Enhydrobacter sp.: one gene and its partner. The protein of the gene in region 2 binds, or shares a complex with, the protein of the main gene of each other region. Links are inferred from orthologs where the notes say so. Each region holds a gene or a part of one and is shown on either strand. Other genes may lie near its edges.

Region 1 (5,116 bases), 2.1 Mb from region 2 along the record:
CTTGGCGCCTTCCAGCACGTAGTCACCGGTCGCGTCTCGGCGCGCCGTCGTTCTGATGGCCGCAGCATCGGAGCCCGCCTCCTGCTCGGTCAGCGCGAAGGCCGCGATGGTGCGGCCGGAGGCCAGCTCGGGCAGCCAGCGCCGTTTCAACGCCTCGCTGCCGGCAAGCTCGACCGGCTTGGAGCCGATATGCACGTTGACGCCACTCAGGAAGTAGAAGGCGACATGCGCCTTGGCGAGCTCCTCGATGGCAAGACAGCTTCCCAGCATGGAGAGGCCGAGCCCGCCATATTCCCTCGGCGTGTTGGTGCCGAACAGCCCCAGGCGCCGCAGTCCCTCCAGCGCCCGTTCGGGAACTCGGCCGGTGGCCTCGACCTCGGCATCGAGCGGCTGCAGCTCTTCCTGCACGAACTGCCGCACGCGCTCCTGGAAGCGCACGAGGTCGGCCGGCAGCGCAAAATCCATGAGAGGATCCTCAATAAGTCGAATGTTCTTCGAAAATCGTTGTACGCTACGTTCGCCGAGTCAAGCGGCGGCGTCTCGGATGGATTGCCGGCCTGTCGGAGTTGAGCCGCGCGACCTAACGCGCCGGCGCGGGTCGGGGAAGGCTGACCACGAACTCGACACCGGGGTTGCGGTCGCGGATCTGCAGGGTGCCCTTCAACTGCTGCACGAAGGACGTAACAATGCGCATGCCGAGCCCCTTTGGCCTGGCAAGGTCGAAACCCGGGGGCAGCCCGTCGCCCCGGTCGCGCACGGAGATGGTGAGCGCGCTATCGCCGTTCTCGGTTAGGGAGACCCAGATCTCGCCGCCCGTCCGTCCCTTGTAGGCGTACTTCGCCGCGTTGGTGATCAGCTCGTTCACGATCATGGCGACCGATATCGCCCGGTCGGCCGGAATCTCGATGCCGTGGCACGCCTCGATATGGATGACGCAATGGGCGACGCTCGCATCCAGATCCTTGCCGATGGTCTCGATGTACTTGCCGAGATCCATGCGTTCGACATTGCCGCCATGGATCAGCCGATCGTGCGCCTTCGCCACCGCCGATACCCGGTGCGCCGCTTCCTCGAGATGAGCCGTGAGGGTCGCATCGCCGACGTCGCTGGCCTGCAGATGGAGCAGGCTCGACACGATCATCAGGCTGTTCTTCACCCGGTGGCTCATCTCCTTCAGGAGCACCTGGTGACGCTCCAGCGCCGCCTCGAGACTTTGCTGGTGGCGCTCGCGCTCGATCGCCATGCCCAGGATGTTCGCGGCACCCTGCAGGAAGGCGAGATCCTGCTCGACGAACTTCTCGTCCGACCGGCTGTCGACCTCGAGCACGCCGAACGGTCGGCCGTCGCCCTGCAGGATGACGTTCATCGCCCGATGGATGCCGTGCTGGCGCAGGATCTCGGGCGTCCTGAAGCGTTCCTCGTTCTCGAGATGATTGGAGATCACCGGCTTGCCGGTGCGCAGGGCAAAGCCCGCCGGCGATTCGAGGTCGGCGCCGATCGTGGCCTGGCCGACGACGCCCTCCTGCCAGCCCACGCCAGCGCGGACCAGGAACCGGTTCTCGGCCGGCATATACTCCAGCACCTTGCTGAACTGCGCCCTCAGGCCCTCGGCCGCAAGGCGGGCAGTCTCGGTGAGCAGCTTGTCGAGGCTTGCGCCATGCAGGGCGACCACGCCCAGCTCAGCCAGTATCTCCTGCTGCTGGATACGCTGCTTCAGGGCGCGCAGCGTGACGTTCGGGTCGTCTCCTGCCGGGTTGGGCTCGACGACCGGCGAATCGCCATCATGGGAAGGACACATGGACAGGACCTAGCCGTTCCCCCCGACCGCCACAAGCGCGCTCATTGCGGGGGAAATCGCGCCGCTATTCGTCCCGATTCGGCCCCGATCTGGCCCTTGCGCCGGCCGCCCCGACTCCTGATATAACCGCCTCGAGGGGCCGGTGTGGGCGGAGCAGTCGCCAACCCGGTCAGATCCGGAAGGAAGCAGCCGTAACGAATTCGCTTCGGGTCATGCCGGTCCCTCACCCGTTGCCTTGCGCGCGCCGTCGCCGGGCCGGGCCGCCCGGGCGCGACGACCGCCCGGCCAGAAGGGCCGCGGCGCATCGAGGGTGAGCGCCATGGCGAAAGCCACCACAGTCTCCGGGGAGCAGGAGCAACTCCCCTATCGCGTCCTCGCCCGCAAATACCGTCCCGTCGATTTCACCACCCTGGTCGGCCAGGAGGCGATGGTGCGCACCCTGCGCAACGCCATCGCCTCGGGTCGCATTGCCCATGCCTTCATGCTCACCGGCGTGCGCGGCGTGGGCAAGACTACCACCGCCCGCATCATCGCCCGAGCACTCAACTGCGTCGGCGCCGACGGCAAGGGCGGCCCGACCGTCGATCCCTGCGGCGTGTGCGAGCATTGCAGAGCGATCAGCGAGGATCGTCATATTGACGTAATCGAAATGGACGCAGCGTCGCGCAGCAAGGTCGAGGAGATGCGCGAACTGCTCGATGGCGTACGCTACAGCCCGCAAATGGCGCGTTACAAGGTGTACATCATCGACGAAGTGCACATGCTGTCGGACAAGGCCTTCAATTCGCTTTTGAAGACGCTGGAGGAGCCGCCGCCGCATGTGAAGTTCCTGTTCGCCACCACCGAGATCCGCAAGGTGCCGGTGACGGTACTGTCGCGCTGCCAGCGCTTTGACTTGAAGCGCGTGCCGCAGGAAGTGCTGGTCGCGCACTTCGCCAAGATCGCCGAGGCCGAGAAGGTCGAGATCTCGCCCGAGGCGCTGGCGCTGCTGGCGCGCGCCGCCGACGGCTCGGTGCGCGACGGGCTCTCCATGCTCGACCAGGCGATCGCCCATGGCGGCGGCGTGGTCGACGCCAACCAGGTGCGCGACATGCTGGGCCTCGCCGACCGCAACGGCGTGCTCGACCTCTTCGAGAAGACCATGCGCGGCGATGCGGCTGCCGTGGTTGCGGCACTGGGCGAGATGCACGATTCGGGCGCCGATCCCGTGGTGATCCTGCAGGACCTGCTGGAGCTCACGCACTGGGTGACCAGGCTCAAGGTGGCGCCCGAAGCCGGCGCCAGTTCGGCCGACAGCGAGCGCGCACAGGGGCTCGCGATGGCGAAGAAGCTGTCGATGGCCTCGCTGACGCGCGCCTGGACGCTCCTGATGAAAGGCCTGAAGGAGACGCTCAACGCGCCCTCGCCCGTGCGCGCGGCCGAGATGGCCTTGATAAGGCTTTGCTACGTCGCAGAGCTGCCCTCGCCTTCAGACGTTCTCAAGACGCTGCAGAACGGCGGCGGTGTGCCGGCGGGCGCGACCAACGGCGGCAGCGGGCCTGCGCCTCGACCCGGTGGCGGCGGAGCCGCGGCGGCGCGTGTCGCCGCGCCCGCGTCGGCGGTCGCCTCCCAACCTGCACCGGCAACGCCCGCGCCCAGGACCTTCACCGAAGTCGTGGCGCTCCTGGAGACGAAGCGCGAGGCTCGGCTGGTGCACCACCTGATGCATCACGTTCACGAGGTGCGGTGCGAACCGGGCCTGATCGAGTTCCGGCCCGAGCCGGCGGCGCCCAAGGATCTGGCAGCGCGGCTCAGCGGGTTCCTGGGCAACGTCACCGGCCGGCGCTGGATCGCCTCGGTCTCGCGTGACGAAGGCAAGCCGACGCTCGCGGCACAGAAAGCCAGTCGCGGCGATGCGCTCCGGACCCAGGCCGAGAACAACGCCATCGTGCAGGCGATCCTGAAGACCTTTCCCGGTGCCAGGCTCGAGACGGTGCGGCGCAAGGGCGAGGAGACGTCGCTGGTCGCCGGACTGCACGCGCCGACCGCCGATGACGAACCGCCGGCGGCGGAAGACTATCCGGTCGACGACGACATCCCCGAAAGCGAGTACTGATGTTCGACAAGCTCAAGGATCTGGGCGGCCTGATGCAGCAGGCCCAGCAGGTGCAGCAGAAGGTGCAGGAGCTGCAGGCGCAGCTCGAGCGCATGGAGATCGTAGGCAGCTCGGGTGCGGGCCTGGTGAAGGTCACCGTCAACGGCAAGAACGAGACGCGCCGCGTCGAGATCGATCCTTCCCTCTTCAAGCCCGAGGAGAAGGGTGTGGTCGAGGACCTGATCGTCGCCGCTGCCAATGACGCGCGCGGCAAGGTCGAGCAGACGGTCCAGGAGCAGATGCGCTCCATCACCGGCGGCCTTCCCCTGCCGCCCGGCTTCAAGCTCTGATGCTCGAGGGTCATGCACCTCTCCTCCCGAGGGGGAGAGGCTGGGTGAGGGGGATTCTAAGCGGGAGAATGAAGCGCCAACTGGATTGTGCTCCAGATTCCCTCCGGGTTTTGCATGACCTCGTTCGCCCAAAAGCGGAGGATTCGCCAGCCTTCGCGCTCCATGGCCTTCGTTCGTCGAATATCGGCGTCGACTTGAAAGGCGTAGTGTTCCCCGTCTATCTCGATCACCAGTTTCCTGGATATGCAGGCAAAGTCGGCAAAGTACGGATCAATCGGATGCTGGCGCCGGAATTTGACACCTGCCATACGACGGTCGCGGAACATCTCCCAACAGATGCGCTCGGCACGACTGCTGTCGCGGCGCAATTCGCGCGCTCTCTTGATGCTGTCGTCGCTCACGCCCCCTCACCCGACCTCTCACCCTCCGGGGGAGAGGAGCATGATATATGAACGGGCCGGAGATCGAGCGGCTGATCCAGCTCCTGGGGCGGTTGCCGGGGTTGGGGCCGCGGTCGGCGCGGCGGGTGGCGCTGCATCTTCTGAAGAAGCGCGAGGTGCTGATGCAGCCGCTGAGCGCGGCGCTGGCCGATGCGGCACGCGCCATCAGGCCGTGCTCGGTATGCGGCAACCTCGACACCGTCGATCCCTGCTCGATCTGCGCCGACCCGCGCCGCGACGCGGGCCTCATCTGCGTGGTCGAGGATGTCGGCGACCTCTGGGCAATGGAGCGCGGCAAGATCTTCGCCGGCCGCTACCATGTGCTGGGCGGCACGCTCTCGGCGCTCGACGGCATCGGCCCGGACGAGCTCAATATCGGCGGCCTTCTGCGACGCGTACAGGAAGGCGGCATCCGTGAGGTGATCGTCGCTACCAACGCCACCGTCGACGGTCA
Region 2 (6,185 bases):
TTCTTCTTCACCTTCAACTCGCTGGTGGAGCAGAACAAGCAGATCGTGCTCTCCTCCGAGAAGCCGCCATCGGAGCTGCAGGACATCGAGGAGCGCATGCGCTCGCGGCTGGGCAGCGGCCTCGTCGCCGACATCCACTCCTCGACCTACGAGCTGAGACTCTCGATCCTGCAGACCAAGGCCGAATCGGCGCGCGTCCCGGTGCCGACCGCGGTGCTGGAGTTCCTGGCCCACAAGATCAGCACCAACATCCGCGAGCTCGAGGGTGCGCTGAACCGGGTCGTGGCCCACGGCCAGCTCATCGGCCGCGAGATCACCGTCGAGATGGCGCAGGACGTGCTGCACGACCTGCTGCGCCAGGCCGACCGCAAGGTGACGGTCGACGAGATCCAGCAGCGGGTCGCCGCGCACTACAACATCAAGCTCGCCGAGATGAGCTCGCCGCGCCGGGCCCGCTCGGTGGCCCGCCCGCGCCAGGTCGCGATGTACCTCGCCAAGCAGCTCACGACCTTGAGCCTGCCGCAGATCGGCAAGCGCTTCGGCAACCGCGATCACACCACGGTCATGCATGCCGTCCGCAAGATCGAGGAGCTCAAGATCTCCGATCTTTCGATTGCAGAGGACGTCGAGCTGCTCAAGCGCCAGTTGCAGGGCTGAGCCCGGCTTGGCGGGACGTTCGAAGCGGGGCCGCAAAGGCCCCGTTTCCTTTCCGGTCGCAAAGCCCTAAACGCCTCATATTGCGGGCGAAATTGCTTTCAGCCGACGGTCCCCGTGGTATACTTTTCAACCATCCTGCCGGGGCTTCCCCGCCGCCGGTGCGGTGGGCCCAGAAAACACCTCCAATCGGCCCCGATTACAGCGACCCAACCATGAAACTGACGATCGAGCGGGCGGCCCTTCTCAAGGCCTTGGCCCATGTCCAGAGTGTCGTCGAGCGTCGGAACACGATCCCCATCCTCTCAAACGTGCTGATCACCGCCCAGAAGGGCCGGCTGAGCCTTGCCGCGACCGATATGGACCTCGCCATCACCGAGACAGTCGACGCCAGCGCGGCCAAGACCGGCTCGACGACGGCACCCGCGCACACACTTTACGAGATCGTCCGCAAGCTGCCCGATGGGGCACAGGTCGAGCTCGAGACGGCGGCCGACGGCAACAGCCTGGTGATCCGCGCCGGCCGCTCGCGCTTCACACTGCAGTGCCTGCCGCCGGCCGATTTCCCGGCCATGAACGAGGGCGACCTGCCGCATCGCTTCCAGCTTCCGGCGACCGATCTCAAGGGCATCATCGATCGCACACGCTTCGCCATCTCCAACGAGGAGACGCGGTATTATCTGAACGGGATTTATTTCCATGCCGCCAAGGCCGCCGGCACCGACGTGCTGCGCGGCGTCGCGACCGACGGCCATCGCCTGGCGCGAGTCGAGGTGCCGCTGCCCAAGGGCGCCGGCGACATTCCGGGCGTGATCGTGCCGCGCAAGACCGTGGGCGAGGTGCGCAAGCTGCTGGACGAAAGCGACGGGTCGGTCGATGTCGAGCTGTCCGACACCCGTATCCGCTTCGCCACCGGCAACGTCACCCTGGTGAGCAAGCTGATCGACGGCACCTTCCCCGACTACGAGCGCGTCATTCCGACCGGCAACGACAAGGTCCTGAACGTGCCGTGCAAGGAGTTCGCCAACGCCGTCGACCGCGTCTCGACCATCTCGACCGAGAAATCGCGCGCCATCAAGCTCGCTGTCGGCAAGGGCGTCGTGACCCTGTCGGCCACCAGCCCCGACGCGGGCAGCGCCACCGAGGAGATCGAGGTCGACTACAAGGAAGCCGGCCTCGAGATCGGCTTCAATTCCCGCTATCTGCTCGACATCACCGAGCAGATCGCCGGCGCGGAGGCGCGGTTTCTGATGGCCGATGCGGGCTCGCCCACCCTCGTGCGCGACGGCGCCGACGAGAGCGCGCTCTACGTGCTCATGCCGATGCGGGTATGACGCCGCCGGCCATCAGCGCTCTCGCCTATTCTCCCGACGCCGCAACCGGCGCAGCGCCGGCCCTTCTGGCCGTGCGCCAGGTGCGTCTGACCGATTTCCGCAACTACGGTCAGCTGCGCCTCGAATGCGGTCCCGCGCCTGTCGTCCTGGTGGGCGCCAATGGTGCGGGCAAGACCAATCTCCTGGAGGCGCTTTCCTTCCTCGTTCCCGGGCGCGGCCTGCGCCGGGCGCGGCTCGACGAGGTGGCGCGCCGGTCGCGCGGCGGCGAGCCTGCAGCGTCAACCTGGGCGGTCGCCGCCACCCTGGACACGCCCGAGGGCCGGCTGGCCGTGGGCACCGGGATCGAGCCGCCGCGCAATGGCGGCGGCCTGGCGCGGCGGGCGGTGCGGATCGACGGTCGGCCGGCAGCGAGCCAGACCGCGCTTGGCCTGCATGTCGCGGCGGTCTGGCTGACGCCGCAGCAGGACCGACTGTTCCTCGACGGCGCGGGCGAACGCCGACGGTTCCTCGACCGGCTCGTGACGGCGCTGCATCCGGAGCATGCCGGCGACGTCGCGGCTTACGAGAATGCGCTCCGCCAGCGCAGCCGCCTGCTGGGCGAAGGCAACCGCGATCCGCACTGGTTCACCGCCCTCGAGGACACGATGGCCCGCCACGGCGTGGCCTTGGCGGCGGCGCGGGCCGATACCGTCCAGCGGCTCGATGCGGCGGCGCGGCTGGGCGTCGGACCTTTCCCGCGCGCCTCGCTGGCCATGGCTGGCGACATTGACGGCTGGGTCGCCTCGATGGCGGCGATCGACGCCGAGGACCGGTTGCGTGCCGAGCTGGCCGCCAGCCGCTTGCGGGATGCCGAAAGCGGCACCACATATTGCGGGCCGCATCGCAGCGATCTCAGCGTTCGCCATCTCGATCTCGACCTGCCGGCCGCCGACGGCTCCACCGGCCAGCAGAAGGCCCTGCTCGTGTCGATCGCCTTGGCCCATGCCCGCCTCGTGGCGTGGTCGCGGGGGCGGCCGCCGCTTCTGCTGCTGGACGAAGTCGCCGCGCACCTCGATGCGGAGCGCCGGGCTGCGCTGTTCGACGAGATCATGGCGCTTGGCGTGCAAAGCTGGATGACCGGCACCGACGCCGGCCTTTTTGGGCCGCTGGCCGGTCGCGCGCAACTCCTGCGCGTGGCCGATGGAACCATCGCGGCAGGCTGAACCCTTTTGGATCAGGATGATGAGCGAGAACGAGCAAGTCCCGAACGGCAACGGCAATGGCGAGGACTACGACGCCAGTTCCATCAAGGTCCTGCGCGGCCTCGAGGCCGTCCGCAAGCGACCCGGCATGTATATCGGCGACACCGACGACGGCACCGGCCTGCACCACATGGTCTACGAGATCGTCGACAACGCCATCGACGAGGCGCTGGCGGGCTACTGCGACCAGGTCGACGTGATCCTGCACGGCGACGGCTCCGTCACGGTGCGCGACAACGGCCGCGGCGTGCCGGTCGACATCCACCGTGAAGAGGGCGTCTCCGCCGCCATCGTCATCTTCACCCAGCTCCATGCCGGCGGAAAGTTCAACCAGAATTCCTACAAGGTCTCGGGCGGGCTGCACGGCGTAGGAGCGGCGGTGGTCAACGCGCTGTCCGAGCATCTGGACGTGCGCATCTGGCGCAACGGCAAGGAACATTTCGTGCGCTTCCGCAACGGCGATCCGGAGGGGGATCTCGGGGTCGTGGGCGATGCGCCCGAGGGCAAGCGCGGCACCGAGGTGACCTTCCTGCCCTCGCCGGAAGTGTTCAGCCAGACCGAGTTCGACTACGGCACCCTCGAGCACCGGCTGCGCGAGCTCGCCTTCCTGAATTCGGGTGTGCGCATCGTGATCACCGACGAGCGCGGCGCCGAGATCAAGGTCACGGAGCTCTTCTACGAAGGCGGCGTCGAGGCCTTCGCCAAGTATCTCGACCGCAACAAGCAGGTGCTGCACAGCCCACCGGTCTCGATCCGCGGCGAAAGGGACGGAATCACGGTCGAAGTCGCCATGCAGTGGAACGACAGCTACCACGAGACGATGCTGTGTTTCACCAACAACATCCCGCAGCGCGACGGCGGCACGCATCTCGCCGGCTTTCGCGGCGCGCTGACGCGGACCCTGAACAAATACGCCGACGAGGCGGGCATCTCGAAGAAGGAGAAGGTGAGCCTCACCGGCGACGACATGCGCGAGGGGCTGACCTGCGTCCTGTCGGTGAAGGTGCCCGATCCGAAATTCTCCTCGCAGACCAAGGACAAGCTGGTCTCGTCCGAGGTCCGGCCGGTCGTCGAGGGCGTGATCGGCGACAAGCTCAGCCAGTGGTTCGAGGAGCATCCAGCCGAAGCGCGCAAAATCGCCACCAAGGTGGTCGAGGCGGCGGCGGCCCGCGAGGCCGCGCGCAAGGCGCGCGAGCTCACCCGGCGCAAGGGCGCGCTCGATGTGAGCTCGCTGCCGGGCAAGCTCGCCGACTGCCAGGAGCGCGATCCAGCGCTTTCGGAGCTCTTCATCGTCGAGGGCGATTCGGCCGGCGGTTCTGCCAAGCAGGGCCGCAACCGCGCCTTCCAGGCGATCCTGCCGCTGCGCGGCAAGATCCTGAATGTCGAGCGCGCCCGCTTCGACAAGATGCTGTCCTCGGCCGAGATCGGCACGCTGATCACGGCGCTCGGCACCGGCATCGGCGTCGACGACTTCACCTTGGACAAGCTCCGCTACCACAAGATCATCATCATGACGGACGCGGACGTCGACGGCTCGCATATCCGCACCCTCCTGATGACGTTCTTCTATCGCCAGATGCGCGAGCTGATCGACCGCGGCCATCTCTACATCGCCCAGCCGCCGCTCTTCAAAGCCGTCCGGGGCAAGTCGGCGATCTACCTGAAGGACGAGCGCGCGCTGGACGATCACCTGATCCGGACCGGGCTCGAGGGTGCGACGCTCCGACTCGGCGACGGTACCGTGCAGGCCGGCGACGATCTGCGGCACACGGTCGATATCGCCCGCTCCGTCTCGAACCTCGTGAAGCCGCTGGCGCTGTCGCGCCGCGTGACCAACCAGGCGGTGATCGAGCAGGCCGCGATCGCTGGCGCCTTCAAGCCGGACATCCTGGCCGATGCCGAGCTCGCGCGTCAGACGGCGAACTACGTCGCCCGCCGCCTGAACGCGGTGAGCGCGCCGCTGGAGCGCGGCTGGACCGGCGAGCCGACCGCCGATGGCGGCCTCGCCTTCAGCCGGCGCCTGCGCGGCGTGCAGGAACGCCACGTGATCGACGGTCCGCTGATCAAGAGCGCCGAGGCGCGCCGGCTGGATGCGCTGGCGGCCGACCTGCAGGCGGTCTACCTGCAGCCGGGTGCGTTCGTCGCCAGGGACAAGGAAACGCCGATCGCCTCGCCGACCGAGCTGTTCGCCGCGGTGCTCGAGGCCGGTCGCAAGGGCATGACCATCCAGCGCTACAAGGGGCTGGGCGAGATGAATCCCGACCAGCTCTGGGAAACGACGCTCGACCCCGAGGCGCGGACCCTCCTGCAGGTCAAGATCAACCATGCCGACGAGGCGGACGAGATCTTCTCGACGCTGATGGGCGACGTGGTCGAGCCGCGGCGCGACTTCATCCAGGACAATGCGCTCAAGGTGGCGAATCTCGATGTCTAGGCTGCTGGCGACCGCGGCAGCGATGCTCGCCCTGGCCGGGCCGGCGTTTGCCCAGACGGCCGGCAACCCCGCGCCCAGCACGCATCCCGGCACCAGGCTCAGCTTTCCGCCCAGCCTGGGCGGGGCCACGCTGGAGCAGAGCCTGAGCGAGGACGGATCGGTCGCCTATATGTACGGCATCAACAAGATGAAGATTTACGTCTACATCGAAGGGGGCCGACGCGTCCCGCCGGGCAGTGACGCGCCTATCGTCATGAACCGGTTCGCGGCCGAGCTGAACGAGGCCGAGACGAAGCTGAAGTCGGCCGGCTACACCCGGTTCGAGCGGCCCACGGTCCCTTCGTCCTGCATCTACGGCAGCGTCGCCTTCCGCTGCATTGTCTACAGCGTTCGGTCGACCGCCGGTCGCCTCTTCAGCAAGCTCCTGCTGACCGGCTACCATGACTACTTCCTGAAGATCCGCATCGACTGGGCGGCCGGCACGGCGACCCAGGCCGATGCCGACCAGGCCTTGCAGTCGTT

What was found. The genes of interacting proteins can lie anywhere in the genome.
Region 1: the proteins of dnaN (region 2) and OJF58_RS21360 are in contact, whole or in part, in a cryo-EM structure (PDB 8GIZ), measured with the Escherichia coli proteins. The link is inferred for Enhydrobacter sp. from one-to-one orthologs.

The regions. Positions count from the first base shown.
Region 1 is NZ_CP126889.1:4,274,469-4,279,584, reverse strand. Bases 1,600-4,505 are described here. They hold OJF58_RS21360 (DNA polymerase III subunit gamma/tau), read left to right. Parts: upstream 1,600-2,117; coding sequence 2,118-3,893; downstream 3,894-4,505. Other genes in these bases: OJF58_RS21350 (DUF559 domain-containing protein), read right to left, coding at 4,279-4,505; OJF58_RS21355 (YbaB/EbfC family nucleoid-associated protein), read left to right, coding at 3,893-4,222; OJF58_RS21370 (histidine kinase dimerization/phosphoacceptor domain -containing protein), read right to left, coding at 1,600-1,798. In the rest of the region: OJF58_RS21375 (acyl-CoA dehydrogenase family protein), read right to left, coding at 1-465; more of OJF58_RS21370, read right to left, coding at 581-1,599; more of OJF58_RS21350, read right to left, coding at 4,506-4,623; recombination mediator RecR, read left to right, coding at 4,671-5,116. UniProt on the Escherichia coli protein: Part of the beta sliding clamp loading complex, which hydrolyzes ATP to load the beta clamp onto primed DNA to form the DNA replication pre-initiation complex.
Region 2 is NZ_CP126889.1:2,129,346-2,135,530, reverse strand. Bases 1-2,928 are described here. They hold dnaN (DNA polymerase III subunit beta), read left to right. Parts: upstream 1-869; coding sequence 870-1,988; downstream 1,989-2,928. Other genes in these bases: recF (DNA replication/repair protein RecF), read left to right, coding at 1,985-2,928; dnaA (chromosomal replication initiator protein DnaA), read left to right, coding at 1-657. In the rest of the region: more of recF, read left to right, coding at 2,929-3,190; gyrB (DNA topoisomerase (ATP-hydrolyzing) subunit B), read left to right, coding at 3,210-5,663; OJF58_RS10690 (hypothetical protein), read left to right, coding at 5,656-6,185. UniProt on the Escherichia coli protein: Confers DNA tethering and processivity to DNA polymerases and other proteins. Acts as a clamp, forming a ring around DNA (a reaction catalyzed by the clamp-loading complex) which diffuses in an ATP-independent manner freely and bidirectionally along dsDNA.